2 linked regions of the Thiorhodovibrio winogradskyi genome follow. The protein of the gene in region 1 interacts with the protein of each later gene in a pairwise test. Links are inferred from orthologs where the notes say so. Each region holds a gene or a part of one and is shown on either strand. Other genes may lie near its edges. The genes, in order: Thiowin_RS08530 and grxD.

The links.
Region 2: the proteins of Thiowin_RS08530 (region 1) and grxD interact in binary tests that used the Escherichia coli proteins (3 or more experiments, as listed by UniProt). The link is inferred for Thiorhodovibrio winogradskyi from one-to-one orthologs.

The regions. Positions count from the first base shown.
Region 1 is NZ_CP121472.1:1,897,462-1,909,214, forward strand. What follows is about bases 7,827-10,523. They hold Thiowin_RS08530 (BolA family protein), read right to left. Parts: upstream 9,511-10,523; coding sequence 9,142-9,510; downstream 7,827-9,141. Other genes in these bases: Thiowin_RS08525 (alanine/glycine:cation symporter family protein), read left to right, coding at 7,827-9,137; Thiowin_RS08535 (cytochrome-c peroxidase), read right to left, coding at 9,575-10,523. In the rest of the region: Thiowin_RS08485 (GNAT family N-acetyltransferase), read right to left, coding at 1-680; Thiowin_RS08490 (hypothetical protein), read right to left, coding at 724-1,062; trxB (thioredoxin-disulfide reductase), read right to left, coding at 1,083-2,048; Thiowin_RS08500 (DNA translocase FtsK), read left to right, coding at 2,362-4,854; outer membrane lipoprotein chaperone LolA, read left to right, coding at 4,993-5,637; Thiowin_RS08510 (DUF433 domain-containing protein), read left to right, coding at 5,712-5,942; Thiowin_RS08515 (DUF5615 family PIN-like protein), read left to right, coding at 5,957-6,331; Thiowin_RS08520 (replication-associated recombination protein A), read left to right, coding at 6,377-7,702; more of Thiowin_RS08525, read left to right, coding at 7,764-7,826; more of Thiowin_RS08535, read right to left, coding at 10,524-10,822; Thiowin_RS08540 (encapsulin-associated ferritin-like protein), read left to right, coding at 11,005-11,292; Thiowin_RS08545 (hypothetical protein), read left to right, coding at 11,584-11,753. UniProt on the Escherichia coli protein: Transcriptional regulator that plays an important role in general stress response. Has many effects on cell morphology, cell growth and cell division. Acts by regulating the transcription of many genes, including dacA (PBP-5), dacC (PBP-6), ampC and mreB.
Region 2 is NZ_CP121472.1:3,081,040-3,089,449, reverse strand. The notes cover bases 5,427-8,303. They hold grxD (Grx4 family monothiol glutaredoxin), read left to right. Parts: upstream 5,427-6,637; coding sequence 6,638-6,970; downstream 6,971-8,303. Other genes in these bases: Thiowin_RS13960 (hypothetical protein), read right to left, coding at 7,689-8,135; rnt (ribonuclease T), read right to left, coding at 7,038-7,667; Thiowin_RS13975 (ATP-binding domain-containing protein), read left to right, coding at 6,331-6,549; Thiowin_RS25330 (exodeoxyribonuclease V subunit gamma), read left to right, coding at 5,915-6,334; hisI (phosphoribosyl-AMP cyclohydrolase), read left to right, coding at 5,464-5,886. In the rest of the region: Thiowin_RS14000 (histone deacetylase family protein), read right to left, coding at 1-346; Thiowin_RS13995 (bifunctional acetate--CoA ligase family protein/GNAT family N-acetyltransferase), read left to right, coding at 409-3,087; cysteine synthase CysM, read left to right, coding at 3,096-3,986; 23S rRNA (uracil(1939)-C(5))-methyltransferase RlmD, read left to right, coding at 4,060-5,403. UniProt on the Escherichia coli protein: Monothiol glutaredoxin involved in the biogenesis of iron-sulfur clusters.

The sequences.
Region 1 (11,753 bases):
AAGCGGTGAAAGACCGCCCACTGCGCCTCGCTGACGGCATCGCCGCGCAGTCGCCGCAACTGCACTCCGGCATCGCTGACGCGGCGGCGCTCGCGCTTGATCTTTTTGCGCTTTTCGGCCGAGAAAGCGGACAGCAGATGGTCGAAGTGCTCGTACCCCTGGTTGTGCCAGTGAAATTGGCAGCCCATGCGCGCCATGAATCCGCCTTCTTCCTGCCAGGCGAGCTCTTCCTCGGTGCCAAACAGCCAGTGCGCCCCCGAGAGCCCGAGCTTCTCGGCCAATTGTCGGGCGCCCGCAATGAGCATTTGGGCTTGGGTCTCGCGCGCCGGTCCGGGCGACGTGAGCACCCGTGCCCCGGTGGCCGGAGTGTAAGGCGCGGCCATGACCAGCTTGGGGTAATAGCGCCCGCCCGCGCGCTGGTAGGCATCGGCCCAGGCCCAGTCGAAGACGAACTCGCCGTAAGAATTGAATTTTAAGTAGCAGGGCGCGGCGGCGACAAGCTGGCCCTGGGTGTCGTAGAGTCCCAGATGCTGTGGAATCCAGCCGAAGCGTTCGCCCACGGCGCCGTGGCGTTCCATGGCGGCGAGGAATTCATGGCGCAGGAAGGGCGTGTCGGCGCCGACCAGCCGGTTCCAGGATGCCACCGGAATGTCGGCGAGCGAGGCATGAACCTGAATCATGTCAGCCGCGGTAGAGACGCGTGCGAGGTCGCCCGGACCAGGATTACAAAGGCCATAGCCGGAAGCCGAGCCATAGGAACACCCCGGCGGCGAACAAGGAGGCGGCAAAGGGCCAGAGCGCGCTCAGGCGGAACTCCCGCTCCCGGGCGGCACGCAACGCAAGATAGGCGCCGGCCAGATTGATGATCACCCCAAGTTCGCACAGTCCGAGCAGGGCCAAGAGTGGGAATTTGGTGCCCAGCTCGCCGGGCTGGGAGCCCACGGCCACCGCCAGCAGCAAGACCCCGGAACTCGCCAGCGCGAGTGCCGGAAAGCGTTTTGTGCCAAGGGACAGGGGTTGCGGACCAATGGGTTTCGGACCAGATGCGTGGCTGTCAGTCATGGTCGGTCGGCATCCGTGATTCAGCCGCCCTGGGTCTCGAGGGTGTCGAGAAACTTCTCGGCATCCAGCGCCGCCATGCAGCCGCTGCCGGCCGAGGTGATGGCTTGGCGATAAACATGATCCATGACATCGCCAGCGGCGAAGACGCCGGGCACCGAGGTGGCGGTGGCGTTGCCATCCGAACCACCCTGCACCCGGATGTAGCCATTGGTCATTTCCAGCTGGCCGGCGAAAATCTCGGTGTTTGGCTGATGACCGATGGCGATGAAGACCCCGTGCGGATCAAGATCCTTGGTCGCGCCGGTTTGTACATCCTTGATGCGCATGCCGGTCACCCCGCTGGTGTCGCCCAGGACTTCATCGAGGACATGGTTCCATTCGATGCGCACATTGCCGTTCTCGGCTTTCTCCAGCAGCTTGTGCTGCAGGATTTTCTCGGCGCGCAGGGCATCGCGACGATGCACCAGCACCACCTCTGCGGCGATATTGGATAGATATAGGGCTTCTTCGACCGCCGTGTTGCCACCGCCGATGACCGCGACCTTCTGGTTGCGGTAAAAGAAGCCATCGCAGGTCGCGCAGGCCGAGACCCCGCGTCCGCGAAAGGCCTGCTCCGAGGGCAGGCCAAGATATCTGGCGCTGGCGCCGGTGGCGATGATGAGCGCGTCGCAGGTATAAAGACCATTGTCACCGGTCAGTTCGAGCGGTCGTTTGGAGAAGTCCACCTTTGAGATCTGATCGAGCAGAATTTCGGTCTCGAAGCGCTCGGCATGCTTGCGCATGCGCTCCATCAGATCCGGGCCCAGCACGCCCTCGTTGTCACCGGGCCAATTGTCGACATCCGTGGTGGTCATCAGCTGACCGCCTTGTTCCATGCCGGTGACCAGTACCGGATTGAGGTTGGCGCGCGCCGCGTAGACGGCCGCCGTGTAGCCGGCTGGGCCTGAACCCAGGACCAGCAGTCGGCAGTGTTTGGTATCGCTCATGGCTTGGCATACTCCCTTGAAGTCGCCTTAATGTTGGGTTCGGTTGGCGCCCGCGGAGCTTGGTCCGGGTTGCTCCCGGGTTGCTCCCTGGTTACTCATGGCAACTTCACCGGCGGTTGGTCGGCAGGCACCCAAGCCTGGCCGCGAGCCTTGCCATGAATGTGGCTGCGAGGCGCCGCAAAGCGGCCAGTTTAAGGGCGCGCGGCGGGGCGGTAAAGCGGATCCGGACGCATGAGTCCCAGAAAAAGTTTTATGAAACTGCACGAATAAACTCCGATAAGGTTATAATAAATCGAATGATCGGAGGATAATTATGCAGGCAACCCGGACAGGCGAATTCACTTTCAGTGATTACATTGAGCGCGTTGTGCGTGAGGCAGGGATTTGGGCACTGGTGGCTCTGGCCGCCTTTCTGGCGCTCTCCCTGGCCACATATGCGCCAGGTGATCCCGGCTGGTCTTATGTTGGGCCTGAGTCCCAGGTCAACAATGCGGCTGGACGCGCCGGCGCCTGGTTCGCCGATGTGGCCTTGTTTTTATTTGGGCTGTTCGCCTATTTGATTCCTTTAATGTTGGTCGTCAGCGCACTGCTGTTGTTCCAGTGTCGCGAGCAGGAGCCCGAAACCCGGTTGTTGCGGCTGGCGCTGCACTGGCTGGGGGTGGCGCTGACGCTGGTGGCGGCCACCGCGCTGGCCAGCGCCCAGTTCGATGCGTTGCTCGGCTGGTTGCCGACCGGTCTTGGCGGGGGGCTCGGGCGTCTGGGCGCGGAATGGACACAAAGTCTCTTTGGTGGCACTGGCAGAGTATTCTTTTTGTTCCTGCTGCTGCTCATTGGCGTGTCATTGATGACGGGCATGTCACCTCTGGCGATTGTTGATGCGGTCGGTGAGTTTACGCTTTGGCTGATGGGGCTGGCACTGACGGCCTGGCGACGCCCCGGCGCGGGCGAGACCGCCGCGGACGCGGAAGCGCTATTGGACGCGGATGCACCGGCGGAGGAAGGCCGGTTCGGTCGCTTCTATCGGCGCTTGCGGCAACCCCGGGCGGAAAATGATACGGACCCGAGTTTTGGCGATTTGGATGCGATTGATGGCGAGGCCGAGGTCATCAGTGAGACCCTGGGCCGGGTACCCTGGGAACCCGAGGTGGATCGCGGCGCTACCGTCCCACTGCGGGAGACGGCGACGGAGGCGAAGGCACCCATGCCGGATCAGGAATCCGCCGGGCCGCGTCCGGTGTATCGTTCCGCGACTCCCCAGTCATCCAGTCTGGCGCCCAAGATCAAGCCGGGGGATCCCATGTGCCCGCCCTTCGAGCTACTCGACCCGGCGCGCCCTGGCCGGCGCGGCTACACCCCGGACCAACTCGAGACGCTCTCGGCCGAGGTCGAAGCCCGGCTGGCTGACTATGGCGTCAAAGCCCAGGTGGTGGCCGTCCAGCCCGGTCCGGTGGTGGCCCTGTTCGAGCTGGAACTGGCACCTGGGGTCAAGGCGGCCAAGATCACCGGCCTTGCCCGGGATATTGCCCGGGCGCTGTCGAAAATCAGTGTGCGGGTGGTGGAGATCATTCCCGGCAAATCGGTCATCGGGCTTGAGATTCCCAATGACACGCGGGACATGGTGGTTTTGAGCGAAGTGCTGAACTCGGATGCCTATCGCAAGAAAAACTCCGCGCTCACCATTGGACTTGGCACCGACATTGGCGGGCAGCCCGTGGTGGCGGATTTGGGGGCCATGCCCCATGCGCTCATCGCCGGCACCACGGGTTCGGGTAAGTCGGTGGCCATCAACGCCATGATCCTGAGTCTGCTGTACAAGGCCGAGCCCAAGGACGTGCGCCTGATCATGGTCGACCCGAAAATGCTCGAACTCTCGGTCTACAATGGCATCCCGCATCTGCTCACCCCGGTGGTGACGGACATGAAGGAAGCCGCCAACGCCCTGCGCTGGTGCGTGGCCGAGATGGAACGCCGCTATCGCCTGATGTCGGAACTCAAGGTGCGCAACATTGGCGGCTTCAACAAACTCATCAAGCAGGCGAGTGATGCCGGTGAGGCCATTATCGATCCTGTCGCCCTGGCCGCCGCCGGCGGTGAACTGGATCCAGACCTGCCCCCGCCGACCCTGAGCCATCTGCCTTATATTGTCGTCATCATCGACGAACTGGCCGACATGATGATGGTGGTGGGCAAAAAGGTCGAGGAACTCATCGTGCGCCTGGCGCAAAAGGCACGTGCCTCGGGCATTCATCTGCTGCTTGCCACCCAGCGCCCGTCGGTGGACGTGCTGACCGGGTTGATCAAGGCCAATGTGCCAACGCGCCTGGCGTTCAAGGTCTCCTCGCGGGTTGACTCCCGCACCATTCTTGACCAGATGGGCGCCGAGCAACTCCTGGGCCATGGCGACATGCTCTACATGGCCCCCGGCAGCAGCATCCCGCAGCGGGTGCATGGCGCCTTTGTCGACGATCATGAAGTCCACAAGGTCGTGGATCATCTCAAGCAATTCGGTCCGCCCGAGTTCATCGACACCGTGCTGCAGGAGTCCTCCGACTTCCTGACCGGCATCGACCCGGAACCCAGCGCCGGTGGCGATGTCGAGGATAAGGACGCGCTCTTTGATGAAGCGGTGCAGATTGTCGTCGAAACCCGCCGCGCCTCCATCTCGGGCGTGCAGCGGCGGCTGAAAATCGGCTATAACCGTGCCGCGCGCATGATCGAGGAAATGGAACGTATCGGCTTGGTTGGTCCGGCCGAGACCAACGGCAATCGCGAGGTCTTGGCTCCGCCGCCGGCGTCCGAGGAGTGAGGACCATTGGCGGCTTGTACGGGCGAATGCACGCGCTTGACCAGCCCCGCCAAGGATCAGAAGGCCACCGAAAGCAGCCTGTTAAAGGCTAAAGTTGCGCGCACGAAACGCCATTTTGCTCACAGGATCAACAAAATCATGACACCAAGCATGCGACTCGCCGGATTTCTGATCGTCATCAGTCTTTTATTTCTATCGCTCGGCGCCAACGCCGCCCCCGACCCGGTCGCCACCCTCAAGGACTATCTCAAGGACCTAAACAGCCTGAGCGCCGATTTCCGCCAGATTACCCTCACGCCGGGCTCCAGCGGGGAGCAGACCTTCGAGTCCGAGGGCCGGCTGTTTTTGCGTCGCCCCGGGCAGTTTCGCTGGGAATACGACAAGCCCAGCGAGCAGCTCATCGTCGCCGATGGCAAGCGTGTCTACCTGCGGGATACCGAGCTTAACCAGGTCAGCCACCGCTCCCAGCAAGCCGCGCTCGATGGCACCCCAGCCCAGCTTCTGGTCAGTGACCGGCCGGTCGAGGAATTTTTTGCCTTGCGTCCGCTGAGTCGCGATGACGGGCGCCTGTGGGTGGAACTCGAACCCAAGGCCGACGATTCCCAGGTCGAGCGCCTGCAAATCGCCTTCATCGACGGACAACTCGACACCCTGCTGATGGAAGACCGCTTCGGTCAGCTGACCCGCTTCATTTTCACCGGCATCCAACGTAACCCAAAGCTGTCGGACGCGCTCTTTGAATTTGATCGTCCCGCCGGCGGGGACTTCCTGCAAATCGATTGAGGCTGGCCTGGTGGTGCCTGTCTTGTCGTGCGTCGCGTTGAAATGATGACCTGACAGACCGAGGAAGCAGCAAGATGCAACAATTGGATCGAATCACTCAGCAGCCGGGTGTCATGGGAGGTAAGGCATGTATTCGTGGAATGCGTGTGACGGTGGGCATGATCGTCGGGCAGATCAGTACTGGGCGCACCATCGACGACATGCTTGTCGATTACCCCTACCTTGAGCGTGAAGACATCATGCAGGCATTGCGCTACGCAGCCTGGCTGGCGAATGCGCAAGAATTCGAGCTGGCTTGTGCATGAGGATTTTGCTCGATATGAACCTGTCTCCCCGTTGGGTGGGTGTTCTTGGTGACGCGGGTATCGATGCGGTTCATTGGTCAGCTTTAGGTGCGTTGAATGCCGCGGATTCAGAAATATGCGATTTTGCGCGTCACCATGATTTTGTCATTCTGACCCAGGATCTCGATTTTAGTGCTATTTTGTCAGTAACATCACGTGGAAAGCCGAGTGTTGTGCAAATCCGGGCCGACGATCTCAGTCCCGATCAAATCGGGCCAAAGGTCATCATGGCCTTGCATCGAATGTCGGTAGAGCTAGCCAATGGAGCCATATTGACGGTCGATCCGTTGCGCACGCGCCTGCGGTTGTTGCCATTGCCTGAACGTTCTGGATTTGCTGGCGGGATCTGAGCACGCTTGAGTATCTCGGCGCCAGCCATTCCCCTGCCCGAGCGCATGCGACCGCGGCGTCTCGAGGACTGTGTCGGCCAATCCCATCTGCTCGCCCCCGGCCGACCGCTGCATCAGGCGTTGGCCTCGGGGCAGCTGCATTCCATGATTCTGTGGGGACCGCCAGGCACCGGCAAAACCACCCTGGCGCGGCTGGCGGCCACCCTGGCCGACGCACACTTTGTCCAGCTCTCGGCCGTGCTCGCTGGCGTGAAGGACGTCCGCGAGGCGGTCGCCGAGGCCAAACGCCTGCGCGCGGGACTGACCCCGCAAGGCACCCTGCTGTTCATCGACGAAGTCCACCGCTTCAACAAGGCCCAGCAGGACGCCTTTCTGCCCCATGTTGAAGACGGCACCCTGACTTTCATCGGCGCCACCACCGAGAACCCGTCCTTCGCGCTCAATAGCGCGCTGCTCTCCCGCGCTCGGGTCTATGTGCTCGAACCCATGGACACCAGCGCGCTCGAAACCCTGATCCAACGCGCCCTCGGGGATCAGGAGCGCGGACTTGGCCAATTTGGCATTGGCATCGCCCCGGATGCCTGCCGGCAACTCGCGCGGGTGGCCGATGGCGATGCGCGTCGCGCGCTCAGTCTGCTTGAACTCGCCGCCGCGCGGGTGGAGCGGGCAGGGCAGGGCGGTGTTCCAGCAATGCCCCCGCCAGAAATTACCCCCTCCATCATCGAAGCCGTGCTCGATGCAGGCGCCCGCCGCTTCGACAAGGGTGGCGATGCCTTCTACGATCAAATATCCGCGCTGCACAAGTCGGTGCGCGGCTCGGCGCCCGATGCCGCCCTCTACTGGCTCGCGCGCATGATCGATGGCGGCTGCGATCCGCTCTATCTGGCCCGGCGCCTGGTGCGCATCGCCAGCGAAGACATCGGCAATGCCGACCCGCGCGCGCTTGATCTCGCTCTCAACGCATGGGACGCCATGCAGCGCCTCGGCAGCCCCGAGGGCGAGTTGGCGCTGGCGCAGGCGGCGGTGTATCTCGCCAGCGCGCCCAAGAGCAACGCTGTCTACACGGCCTGGAAGCAGGCCCTGGCCGATGCGCGCGCCCAGGGCTCGTTGCCAGTGCCAGCGCATCTATGCAACGCGCCCACGGCGCTGATGCGGACCATGGGCAAGGGCGCGGCCTATCGCTATGCCCATGACGAGCCCGATGCCTATGCCGCTGGCGAGAACTACTTTCCCGATCAGCTCGCCCCGCGCCACTACTACCAGCCAGTGCCGCGCGGGCTGGAAGTTCGCATTGGCGAAAAGCTTGCGCGCCTGGGCGAACGCGACCGCGAAGCGAGGGAAGGCGCCGAAAAACCAGCATCGGACTCATGACAAACCGCAAGCCTCGGGGCTAGACTAGCGCGCTTTCGTTTCGCGACAGGGGGAAGCGCAAATGGAACAAGTGACGGACTGGATCGATGTGATCAACGGTTTGCTGTGGGGGCCGCCCATGCTGGTGCTGATTTTGGGCACCGGCCTGTATCTGTCCTTTGGATTAAGAGCCATGCCGATTCGACGGCTCGGCTATGGCTTTCGCATGCTATGGCAGGGCCGGCGCGGCGAGGGAAAAGGGGACATCAGCTCCTTCAATGCGCTCATGACCTCGCTTTCGGCCACCATCGGCACCGGTAACATCGCCGGGGTTGGCACGGCCATTGCCGTTGGCGGCCCGGGTGCCTTGTTTTGGATGTGGATGACGGCCCTGGTCGGCATGGCCACCAAGTACGCCGAGGCGGTGCTGGCGGTGCGTTACCGTGAGGTCGACGAAAACAACAACCATGTCGGCGGGCCCATGTATTACATCCGTAATGGGCTCGGGAAGCGCTGGGCGTGGCTTGCGGTCGCTTTTGCTATTTTTGGCGCCATGGCCGGATTTGGCATCGGCAACACGGTGCAGGCCAATTCCGTCGCCCATGCGCTGGAGGTGAAGTTTCATGTGCCGCCCCTGTGGACTGGCGTGGTGATGGCGGTGCTGGTTGGCTTGGTGCTGATCGGCGGCATCCGCTGGATCGCCCAGGTGGCAGGGAGGCTGGTGCCCTTCATGGCCATCGCCTACCTGCTGGCCGGCCTGGTGGTGCTGGGACTGAATGTGACGGACATTCCGGCTGCCTTCATGACGATTCTGCGCGAGGCCTTCACTCCCACGGCTGGCGTTGGCGGCTTTGCCGGTGCCTCGGTGATGCTGGCCATTCAGATGGGCGTGGCGCGCGGCATTTTCTCCAATGAAGCCGGCCTGGGGAGCGCGCCCATCGCCCATGCGGCGGCGCAAACCGACAGCCCTGTGCGCCAGGGCACCGTGGCCATGCTGGGCACCTTCATCGACACCATCATCATCTGCAGCATCACGGGTTTGGTGATCGTCACCTCGGGCGCCTGGACGGGTGGCGAGAGCGGCGCCGAACTCTCGGCCCTGGCCTTCGGCAACGAACTGCCTGGAGCCGGTGCCTATGTGGTCAGCCTGGGGCTGGCGCTCTTTGCCTTTACCACGGTGCTCGGCTGGAGTGTCTATGGCGAGCGCTGCGTCGAGTACTTGTTTGGCGTTCGCGCCATTCTGCCCTTCCGGATCATCTGGGTGGCCGCCATCCCGGCCGGCGCCTATCTGAGCCTGGATTTCATCTGGTTGGTGGCCGATACCCTGAACGCGCTCATGGCCATTCCCAATCTAGTCGCCTTGCTTTTGCTGAGCCCGGTGGTGTTCAAGTTAACCCGGGAATATTTCGACCGGGCAGCGGTCAGCGCGCCGCCGGCGGTGGCGCGAGAAGACTGATGGCTCAGGCCGGCGCCGGGGCATCCGCATGGGGTGCCGCGCCTGGTTGGACTCCGGGCTTGACCTTGGAGCCACCACGACACTTGGGCGAGGCCGGCGCCGCCTCGCCCTTGCCACGCCACTCAGCAGGTGTGAAGGCGTGAATGGCCAGGGCATGCAGCCCCTGGTCGAACTCGGCGCCGAGCAGGGCATTGACGCGCCTATGGCGTTTGATCAGCGACTCGTTGGCAAAAACATCGCTCACCACCGCCAACTTGAAATGCGATTCGGCGCCCTCCGGCACCGCGTGCATGTGGCTTTCATCCGTCACCACGAGATGCCTTGGCTGCATCTCCTGGGTCACCAGGGCCTGAATGCGTTCTTGGCGTGACATCGGTGTTTATCTCCGCTGTTTAGAGTCAATTCGCCTCAGAGTCAAGGCGTCTCCGCAGCCGTTCTCAAGGCTTGGTCTCGGGTGGCGTCCAGCCGTCGTTCAGCGAACGCATGAAGGTCACAATGGCGGCTTCCTCATCCTCGGTAAGCCCCAGATCGCCGAGTTCCTCGGTATTAAGGTTGGCGCTGATCTCGGGCGCTGGCCAGCAGTTGGTGCCCGGCTGTGGAGCGTCGATTTCCTCGCACACCGGTTTGGTGTCCCGGGTATTGTAGAAGTGCACGACCTCTTTCAGGCTGGCGTGGGCGCCATTGTGCATGAAGCGTTTCACGAAGCCCTCGGCCGGGCGCAGATCGGCATTGCGCAGGCTGGGCACCTTGTATTTGCCCATGTTCTCCGTGGCCCGATCCGCAAAGCGCGGGACCGTCTTGAGAAAAGCCCCCAGACCAGGATCCACCCAGTCGGCACCCTCTGGGTTGAAGTCCTCCATGGCGTACCAGGGATTGTCCGGATTGCGCCCGACGCCGAGGTTGTCGTAGGTGAAATCGGTAAAGAGCGGCGGTGTGCCATCGGCGGTGGGCTCATGCGGATGGCAGGCGGCGCAATTGCCCTTGTCCTCGCGCACAAAGAGATCCAGGCCGCGCATTTCCTCTTCGCTCAGCGGATATTGCTCGGGGTCTTTGAGGTAGTAATCGTACTTGGAGCTGAAGGCGTTCACCTCGGCGGAGGTCTCGAACGCGGCGATGGCGCGCGCGATGGCATTGAAGCCGGCGACTGGATTATCGCAGACCTCCTGGCCAAAGTAGGCGCGAAAGGCCTCGCCATGGTCGCCATGGCACACCCGATGGACCACCTCAGCGCCGCTGGACATGTTTTGCTCGACAGGATTGAGGAATGGCCCCAAGGCCTGTTCCGCGGTGGCATGGCCAAGCAACCAGCCGGTGGCGCGCCCGTCCCAGAAGTTGCCGCCGACAAAATGATCCTCTTCCGGGTCAAGATACAGTGGCGGGCTAAAAGAGGCATAAGCGGCCATGGGTGGGCGGCGGTTGCCGAAGCGCCCAGCCACCGCGCCCTCGCGCACGGCCGAGGCCGGGTCGGTGCCGGATTGCGGACTGGTCCAGCCGGTGAGTGGGCTGTGGCAGCTCGCGCAGGCCTGGCCTGGCGGTTGCGAAAGCTCGGTGTCGAAGAAGAGCGCCTTGCCGAGCTGCTCGAGCTGAGTCAGCCCCTCCTCGGCGCAAAGCGGTGCGCCGCCAAGACCCGCCGTGAGCGCTACAACCCAAGCCAGCCTAGTTTTGTCAATGGGTGAAGATCGCATAAATACCCTATCGTCCCGAGCCAAGATTGAAGCTTAAGCATTTTACCCAAGCCTTATATTGGGTGCGCGAAGGCTGTCGCGCAAGATCGACCGTGCTTGCGGCTTGTTTTTCAGACCGCTGGCTTGGACAATGCGGGCCGAGTGCGCGCAAACTGCGCGCAAACGCATCCAGGAGAGTTTTCATGGCGAACGAAGGTTATCACGAGCCCATCAACGAATTGAGTGCCGAGACCCGCGATATGCACCGTGCCATTCAGTCACTGATGGAGGAACTCGAAGCGGTCGATTGGTACAACCAGCGCGTTGATGCCTGCCAGGACAAGGAGTTGGCAGGGATTTTGGCCCATAACCGGGATGAGGAGAAAGAACATGCGTCCATGCTTCTTGAGTGGATTCGCCGTCAGGACAGCAAGTTCGATGCCGAATTAAAGGATTATCTGTTCACCGACAAGGCCATCGGGCATCATTAGCGACCGCCGCGAGCGCATGTTGGAGGTGTGCCTAAGTGCCCATGTGATCCATCACCATACCATGACCCATATCCTGGCCGTTCCGGGCCGCTGAGAGTCGCAAGTGCTTGATTTAAATTGTTCCTAAGCTCCAGCTTGGGGATGCGGGGCGGCGGCCGCGCCAGCAGCTCGAATCGCCATTGGACGCGGGAGCGTCCGCACTTGCCCCCACGCTGGAGCGTGGGAGCCAGGAATCAAAGTTTACCAACTGATGGGTAGTGGTTTGATCCATAACTCAAGAGGAGAACATCCGTGACTGAATCCGCAGCGATGACCGATGCGACCGCCGAGAAGTCCGCCAGAAACAAAGGCCGACTGCTGTTTTTTCTGGCTCAGCTTCCTTACCTCATCCTTTATGTCACGGCCGTCGCGCTGGCGGCGATGACGGACAGCGATCCAACCGAGGCCGCCACCCGATGGAT
Region 2 (8,410 bases), 1.2 Mb from region 1 along the record:
GGTGCTTGTCGGTCATCACCAGGTCGACCCCGAGCATGGCGGCTCCGGCGGCGCGCAGGGCGGCCTTCAGGGTGCCGGCGCTCATGGCGGTATCGCCATCGACCCAGGTAAGCACATCGCTTGCGGTGGGCGCGTTGGCGAAAATCATTTCGACGTACTCGGCATCATGCACCCGCAGCAGGGCTTCGCGCTCGGCGAGTGGCGCGTCATAATGGGTCAGCAGCATTTCAATGCCGGAGGCGATCAGCCGGTCGGTGATCGCGTGCAGGCGCTCGGGTACTTCCACATGGTGCGCGCCCATGCGGTGATCCAGGCAGTCGGGATGGGAGATGTAGGCTAGATTCATTGGGTGGGTCATTTATCCACTAACTAACGACCTGCGTCCAGGTCCAAGAGGGCACCTTATCCATGCGCCTATCAGATGTCGATCAATTATTCGTGCCCAGTGCCGTGGCCGTCTTTGGCGCCAGCGACCGCGAGGGCTCGGTTGCTGGCATGGTGTTTCGCAATCTGCTTGCCGGCGGCTTCAAGAGCGGATGCTATCCGATTAATCCCAAATATGAACAGGTAGGGGGCGAACGCTGTTATCCCAATCTGGCGGCGCTCGATAAACATGTCGAGTTGGCGCTGATCGCCACCCCGGCGGAGAAGGTGGCCGGGATTCTTGATCAATGCGGCGAGGCCGGGGTGCGTGCCGCCGTGGTGCATTCGGCTGGTTTTGCCGAGCGCGGCGAGCGCGGCGCCGCCTTGCAGGAGAAGCTGGTGGAAGCCGCGCGGCGCAATCGGGTGCGGGTGCTGGGGCCAAATTGCCTGGGGGTGATGCGCCCATCGCACGGGCTGAACGCCACCTTTGGCCATGAGCAGGCGCTGCCCGGCCACGTCGCCCTGGTGTCCCAGTCAGGTGCGGTCTGCACCGCCATGCTCGATTGGGCTGGACCGCGGCGCATTGGCTACTCGGCGGTGGTGTCCCTGGGCGCGGCGGCGGATGTGGACTTTGGCGATGTGCTCGATTACCTGGCGCTCGATGCCCAAACCCACAGCATTTTGCTCTATGTCGAGGGCATTCGTGATGCGCGCCGCTTCATGAGCGGGCTGCGCGCGGCCGCGCGGCTCAAACCCGTGGTGGTGGTCAAGACCGGGCGCCATCCGGCAGGCTCGCGCGCGGCCAAGTCGCATACTGGTGCCTGGGTGGGCTCAACCGAGGTATTTCGCGCGGTGATGGAGCGCGGTGGGGCGGTGCAGGTCGACACGCTCGATCAACTCTTCGCCGCCGCCCAGGTGTTCGGCGCCGGGCGGCGCATCAGCGGCCATCGCATCGCCATTGTCACCAATGGCGGCGGGCCGGGCGTGCTGGCGGCGGACCGCGCGGTGGAGTTGGGACTGAGCCTGGCGACCTTGAGCGATGAGACCCGCGCCGAGCTGGAAAAACTGCTGCCCGAGCACTGGTCGCATGGCAATCCTATTGATGTCATTGGCGATGCCCCCGCAGCACGCTATGGCGGGGCCTTGCGCGCCTGCTTGGCCGATGCCAATGTCGATGGTGTGCTGGCGATTCTTGCGCCCGTGGCCAGCGTTGACCCAACCGCGGTGGCGCGCGAGGTGATTGAGGCTGCCGCCAAGACGCGCAAGCCGGTGCTGGCCTGTTGGATGGGCGCGACCCGGGTGGCCGAGGCGCATGCGCTCTTCTCCGAACACGGTCTGCCGCACTATGACCTGCCCGAGGCCGCCGCTGAGGCGCTGTCTTTCCTCGGCCGCCAGCAGCGCAACCAAAAGCTCCTAATGCAATCCCCCGGGCCGCTGTCCCAGCAACTCATGCCCGATGTCGAGGGCGCGCGTCTGATCATCGAAGGCGTGATGGCCGAGGGGCGCAAGACGCTCGGTACCATCGAGGCCAAGGCGATTCTGGCCGCCTTTCGCATCCCCACCACCCAGACGGTGCTGGCGCGCTCGCCAAACGAAGCGCTGATTGCCGCCGAGGCGCTGTCCTTCCCGGTGGTGATGAAAATTAACTCGCCGGACATTCGCTACAAGTCCGATGTCGATGGCGTGCGCCTGAACCTCACCGACGCCCAGAGCGTGCGCCGTGCCTACATCGAGCTGACCGAGCGCGCGCGCAGCCTGCGCCCCGAGGCCAAGATCGAAGGGGTGACGGTCGAGCACATGATCCCCACCCGCGCCGCGCGCGAACTCATGGTGCGGGTGGCGCGCGATCCCATCTTTGGACCTGTGATCAGCTTCGGCGCTGGCGGCACCGACACCGACGTGCTCGCTGATCGCGCGCTGGGCCTGCCGCCGCTCAATGCCTTCATCATCCAGACCATGGTCGAGCACACTCGGGTGGCGCGCCTAATGGGGGCTTTCGGCAACATGCCGCCGATGAACCGCCAGGCGTTGGCGCGCATCCTGCAGCGCGTCTCCGAGATGGTGTGCGAGCTGGCCGAGGTGATCGAGCTGGAAATCAACCCACTGATTGGCAATGATCTGGACGTCATCGCGGTGGATGCGCGCATTCAGGTCACCTACCGTCCGCCGCAGATGCCAGTCTACGGGCACATGGCCATTCACCCCTATCCCCAGCACTTGATCGAGCGCGTGCCCCTGCCGGATGGCACGGATCTCACCATCCGCCCCATCCGCCCCGAGGACGCGCAGATGGAGCAGGACTTTGTGCGCGGCCTCTCGGAGCAGACCAAGTATTTCCGCTTCATGCAGGCCATCAAGGAGCTGACGCCCGAGATGCTGGTGCGCTTTACCCAAATCGACTATGACCGCGAGATGGCACTGATCGGTGTGGTGGTGGATCAGGGCCAGGAGGTCGAGGTTGGGGTGGCGCGCTATATGTCCCGCCCGGGTGGCGATACCTGCGAGTTCGCCATTGTGGTATCAGATGCTTGGCGCAATCGCGGCATCGGCGCGCGCCTAATGCGCTCGCTGATGAGTAACGCCCGCGCCAAGGGCCTGCGCATCATGGACGGGGAGGTGCTCTCGGCCAACACCCGCATGCTGGCGCTGGTCAAATCGCTCGGGTTTAGCATCGAAAGCGACAGGCTCGACCCCAGCGTCAAGCAGGTGTCGAAGGTGTTGTAGGAGTGGCAATGAACGACCCAAGCATCGAATCCCTCATCGGCAACACCCCATTGGTGCGTCTGCAACGGCTGCCGGGGGAGACCAGCAATCGCATCCTCGCCAAGCTGGAGGGCCAAAATCCCGCCGGCTCGGTGAAGGACCGCGCCGCACTGAACATGATTCAGCGCGCCGAGCATCGCGGCCGCATCAAACCTGGCGATACCCTGATCGAGGCCACCAGCGGTAATACCGGCATTGCACTGGCCATGGCGGCTGCCATTAAAGGCTATCGCATGCTGCTGATCATGCCCGAGAACATGAGCGTCGAGCGGCGCCAGTCCATGGCCGCCTTTGGCGCCGAGATTCGCCTCACGCCCCGGGAAGGCAGCATGGAGGCAGCCATTGATCTGGCGCGCGCGCTGGAAGCGGGCGGGGAGGGCGTGCGACTGGATCAGTTCTCCAATCCGGATAATCCCGAGGCGCATTACGAGACCACGGGCCCCGAGATTTGGCGCGACACCCAGGGCAGGGTGACCCACTTCGTCAGCGCCATGGGGACCACGGGCACCATCATGGGCGTCAGCCGTTACCTCAAGCAGCGCAACCCGAAGGTGTGCATTGTTGGCGTGCAGCCAGAAGATGGCTCCAGCATCCCCGGCATCCGGCGCTGGCCGGCGGACTACCTGCCCAAGATCTACGACCCCGCCGGTGTTGACCGAATTCTTGATGTCTCCCAGACCGAGGCCGAGGAAACCACGCGTCGGCTGGCGGCGGAGGAGGGCATCTTTGCCGGCATCTCCTCGGGTGGCGCGGTCGCCGCGGCGCTCAAGCTCGCGCGCGAGCAGCGGGATGCCGTGATTGTGGTCATTATCTGTGATCGTGGTGATCGCTACCTCTCCACCGGCGTTTTTCCGGCCTGATGGCGGTCGGAGTCCGCGCGACCCTGCCCCTGAGGCGGGCAAACAACCGAAACATCCAAGCGAAGCCAGAGATTTGAGCAAGAAAAAACCGCTACCGCGAGAGCCCTTCGAAGCCGAAATCACTGGTTTGAGTCACGATGGTCGTGGTGTGACTCATGTCGACGGAAAAGCCGTGTTCGTCGCCGGTGCTCTCGCTGGTGAGCGGGTGCGGCTGCGCCTGACGCGCCGTCAGCGCCGCTACGATGAGGCCGAGGTTGTCGAGGTGCTCAGCGCCGCCGCCGATCGCGTCACGCCGCGCTGTCCTCACTTTGGCCTCTGCGGCGGCTGCGCGCTGCAGCATCTGGCCCCGGTGGCGCAGATTGGCATGAAGCAGGACATCCTTGCCGAGGTCTTGCAGCGCATCGGCAAGGTGCGGCCCGAAACCTGGTTGCCGCCGCTGGTGGCCGGGCATTGGGGCTACAGGCGCAAGGCCCGACTGGGTGTGCGCTATGTGGCGAAAAAAGGGCGGGTGCTGGTCGGCTTTCGGGAGCGCGGCTCGTCTTTCATTGCTGATCTGAGTCGCTGCGAGGTGCTGCACCCGGCTGTTGGCGGGCGTCTGACAGAGCTGGCCGAGCTCATTGGACAGCTCAGCATTCGCGAGCAGGTCGCCCAGGTCGAGATGGCGCAAGGCGATGATCCTGTTGTGCTGGTCTTTCGTGTGCTCGAGCCGCCGACGCTGGCTGATATTGACCTGCTGCAAGCCTTCGGTGCCCGTACTGGCCTGCATGTCTATCTCCAGCCCGGCGGTCTTGACAGCGTGGAACCCCTGCCAGGCCAGCAGGTGGGACTGACCTACGCCTTGCCCGCCGAGGATGTCACTCTGGCCTTCGAGCCCAATGATTTCACCCAGGTCAATCTGGAACTCAACCGCCTGATGGTCGCGCGCGCGCTCGAACAACTCGATCCCGGTCTGGATGATCGGGTGTTGGACTTGTTTTGTGGGCTTGGCAATTTTACCCTGCCCATCGCGCGTCGTTGTGCCTTTGTGTTGGGTGTTGAAGGGGATGGAGGCCTGGTCGGGCGGGCGCGGGCCAATGCCCGGCGCAATGGGCTCGATGACAGCCGCGTGCGCTTCGAGCAGGCCGATCTTTACAGTGACTCTTCGGATCAGGATTTGACTGGACACTGGGCCTGGATGCGGCAGAGGTTTGATCTCGCGCTCATTGATCCACCCCGCAGCGGCGCCTTGCAGGTACTTGACGCACTGGTCGCGACTGGTATTCGCCGTTTAGTCTATGTGTCTTGTTATCCCGGCACGCTCGCGCGCGATGCCGGGTATCTGAGCGAGCGTCACGGCTTCCGTCCGCTGGCCGCCGGCGTCATGGATATGTTTCCGCATACAGCCCATGTTGAGTCCATGGCCGTGTTCGAGCGCTGAGTGCTCGGCCGCGGGATGCCGGGCGCGAGACTTCCTCAATCACAATGCGAGTGTCATGCAATGCCTGAACCAGAGAGTCAAGCCAAGTTGTTAAGCGGCGAACTCGAAAACGCCCTGGATTTTGCCAAAGGGAAGGGGTTGATCACCGCCATTGCCCAGGATGCCGACAGCGGGGAGGTTCTGATGGTGGCCAACATGAACCAGGAGTCGCTGGCCAAGACACTCGAGTTGGGCGAGGCGGTTTACTGGAGCCGCTCGCGCCAGAAACTCTGGCACAAGGGCGAGGAAAGCGGTCATCTGCAGAAGGTCCGGGGCATCTATCTGGACTGCGATGGCGACGCCCTGCTGCTTAAGGTCGAGCAGATTGGCGGGGCGGCTTGCCACACGGGAAAACGCAGTTGTTTCTTCCGCAAGATCGAACAGAACCGCCTGATCGACCTGGGTGAGCAGGTGTTTGATCCCAAAGAGGTTTACCCTCAGTGACGCAGTGTCAACGACAGTCGCGCGAACAATGCCTCAGGTAGGTCCTTGCCTGTCAATCGAGTCATGCATGCCACGGGCACAGACTGAGCCAATGCTTCAGGTAATCCATTCCAATCGACTCGAGACGCTTGTCGAGACGCTTGTCGATGCGCTTGCTGGGGAACTGGCCGGGAAATTGACTCCCGGTGACAGAGCGGCCCGCGGCGATCCTTTCGAGCCGGACCTCATCGTGGTGCCCAACCAAGGCATGGCGCGCAGGCTGTCGCAGCAACTGGCTGTGCGTAACGGGCTTGTTCGCAACCGGCCACACGGAGGCCGCATGAGCCTGCAACCTCTGCGTGCCGCGGTCGCGCGTGGGGCGCGCTGGGTTTCTGGCTGCGAACCCCCGAGGGCGTGCGTCGCCTGCTGCCGGCCCGCCTTCCAGCACACGAGACCGTCTTCGCCATGACCATTCACAAAAGCCAGGGTAGCGAATTCGATAGCGACCTGCTCGTCATGCCAGAAAACGACAGCCCAATGCTTACCCGTGAATTGCTCTACACCGGCATCACCAGGGGCAAACAGCAGGTCGCTATCATGGCTGAGCCAAGCGACATTGCCTCGGCCTGCGCGCGCCGAGTCGAGCGGACCACGGGACTTTTTGACGCGCTTTGGCGGTCATGATGTTGCGCAACCAAAATCACGTGGCTTGATTCATCGAACAGTTGGCCCGACCTCTGACCCCGTTATTCATTGCAACGAGGTGCTCGGGATGGATGTGCTAGAACGAATCGATCAGCAGGTGAAGGGTAATCCGGTGGTGATCTACATGAAGGGAACGCCACAATTTCCACAATGTGGCTTTTCCATGCGCGCGGCTCAGGCGCTCTCTGATTGCGGTGTGCCTTTTGCTTTCGTCAACGTGCTGCAGGACCCGGATATTTTCGAACATCTGCCGCGCTACGCGGATTGGCCGACCTTCCCGCAGATATACGTCGATGGTGAACTCATCGGCGGTTGTGATATCACCCTCGAGCTGCATCAGTCCGGCGAGCTCAAGTCGATGATGGAAGCAGCGGCGGCCAAACAGCCCGAGGCCGGCTGATCAACGCGCTGTCTTCAAGCAGGCGCCGGAAGCGGCCGCGAAGGGGGCTTGGCTTGCTCGCCTGTGTTTATAGGGGCAAGCCACGTTCGTGGCATTGGTTGAGAATGCGGCAAAATAATCGGGCAGTTTGCTCGGCGTCGTAGATGGCCGAGTGGGCCTCGCTGTCGTCCCAGTCAAGTCCGGCGGCGCGGGCCGCCTTGGCGAGAACCGTCTGGCCGTAGGCAAGCCCCGCCAAGGAAACAGTGTCGAAAACGCTGAAGGCATGAAACGGATTGCGCTTGAATCCGGTGCGCTCGACGGCGGCTTTCAGGAAGCCAAGGTCGAAATGTGCGTTGTGGCCGACTAAAATGGCGCGGTTGCAGGCATTGGTCCTGACGGCCTTGCGCACCGGATTCAAGATCTGCTTCAGTGCGTCGCTCTCGGCGACAGCGTCGCGAAAGGGGTGATAGGGATCGATCTTATTAAAGGCAAGTGCCCGCGGATCGAGTTCGGCATTGTGAAAGGGCAGCACATGGCAGGCGATGGTTGGCCCGGGCTCAAGCCAACCTTGGTCATTCATCTGGATGATGATGGCCGCGATCTCAAGCAGGGCATGGCGTTGGTGGTCGAAGCCGGCGGTTTCCACATCGACCACCACGGGTAAAAAACCGCGAAAGCGGTGGGCGATTGGGCTTTGATCCTGGTGTTCGGAGTCCATGGGTGCGGGCCGCGACTGGCGCTACTCACTCCCGTGGCTATCTGGCGAATCGGTGGCGACATCTTCGCAATCAAAACGGCGAAAATCCGCGTTGCCGTCGGTCTTGGCCTCGGTGATAAAGAGTCGGTTCTTGACCAGATCAATGCGCAGGCGACCGTTGTCGGCAGCAACCTGGTTTCCGCGTGACCACAGAGCCCGGGTGCGATTGAGCCAGTCCGCGCTGCTTTCAATGCGCGCGGGCTCGATCTCGTAATCCTCGCCGGGGGCAATCTTGATCAGGGTCAGGGTGACGGGATCTTGGTGCTCAGGCGCGATTTCTGTGTACTTGACCTGACCTTCCCCGTCGAAGGTGACCTGTCGCGCGGGTTGCTCGACGCACACAAGTGTCAGGCGCGTTGGCGCGGGTGGCTTCTCGGCATCCGAGATGGATGCAAAACCGAGCAGGCCAAGGATGAGCGGCAGTGCCATGTTTGGCAATGTCGCGTTTGGTCGTGGGAGTGCTATGGCCTGTGGTCGAGGGCGAGATCTATACATCGGTCGTCTGAAATCCATGGGGTGCTAGTTAATTGGGTGTTGCCGCGGTCGCGGTCCTCTGCTCGCATCTTAGCAGGTATGGCTGGGACTGCCCGGTCGCGGTGGTCAAATGCCTTTGGCGGCGGTGCGCGTTTACAGCACGCGGGTATTCCGCTATTTTTGCCGGGTTGGAGCCTCGCCAAGGGTGACATCCACCTGTGCATGGGCGC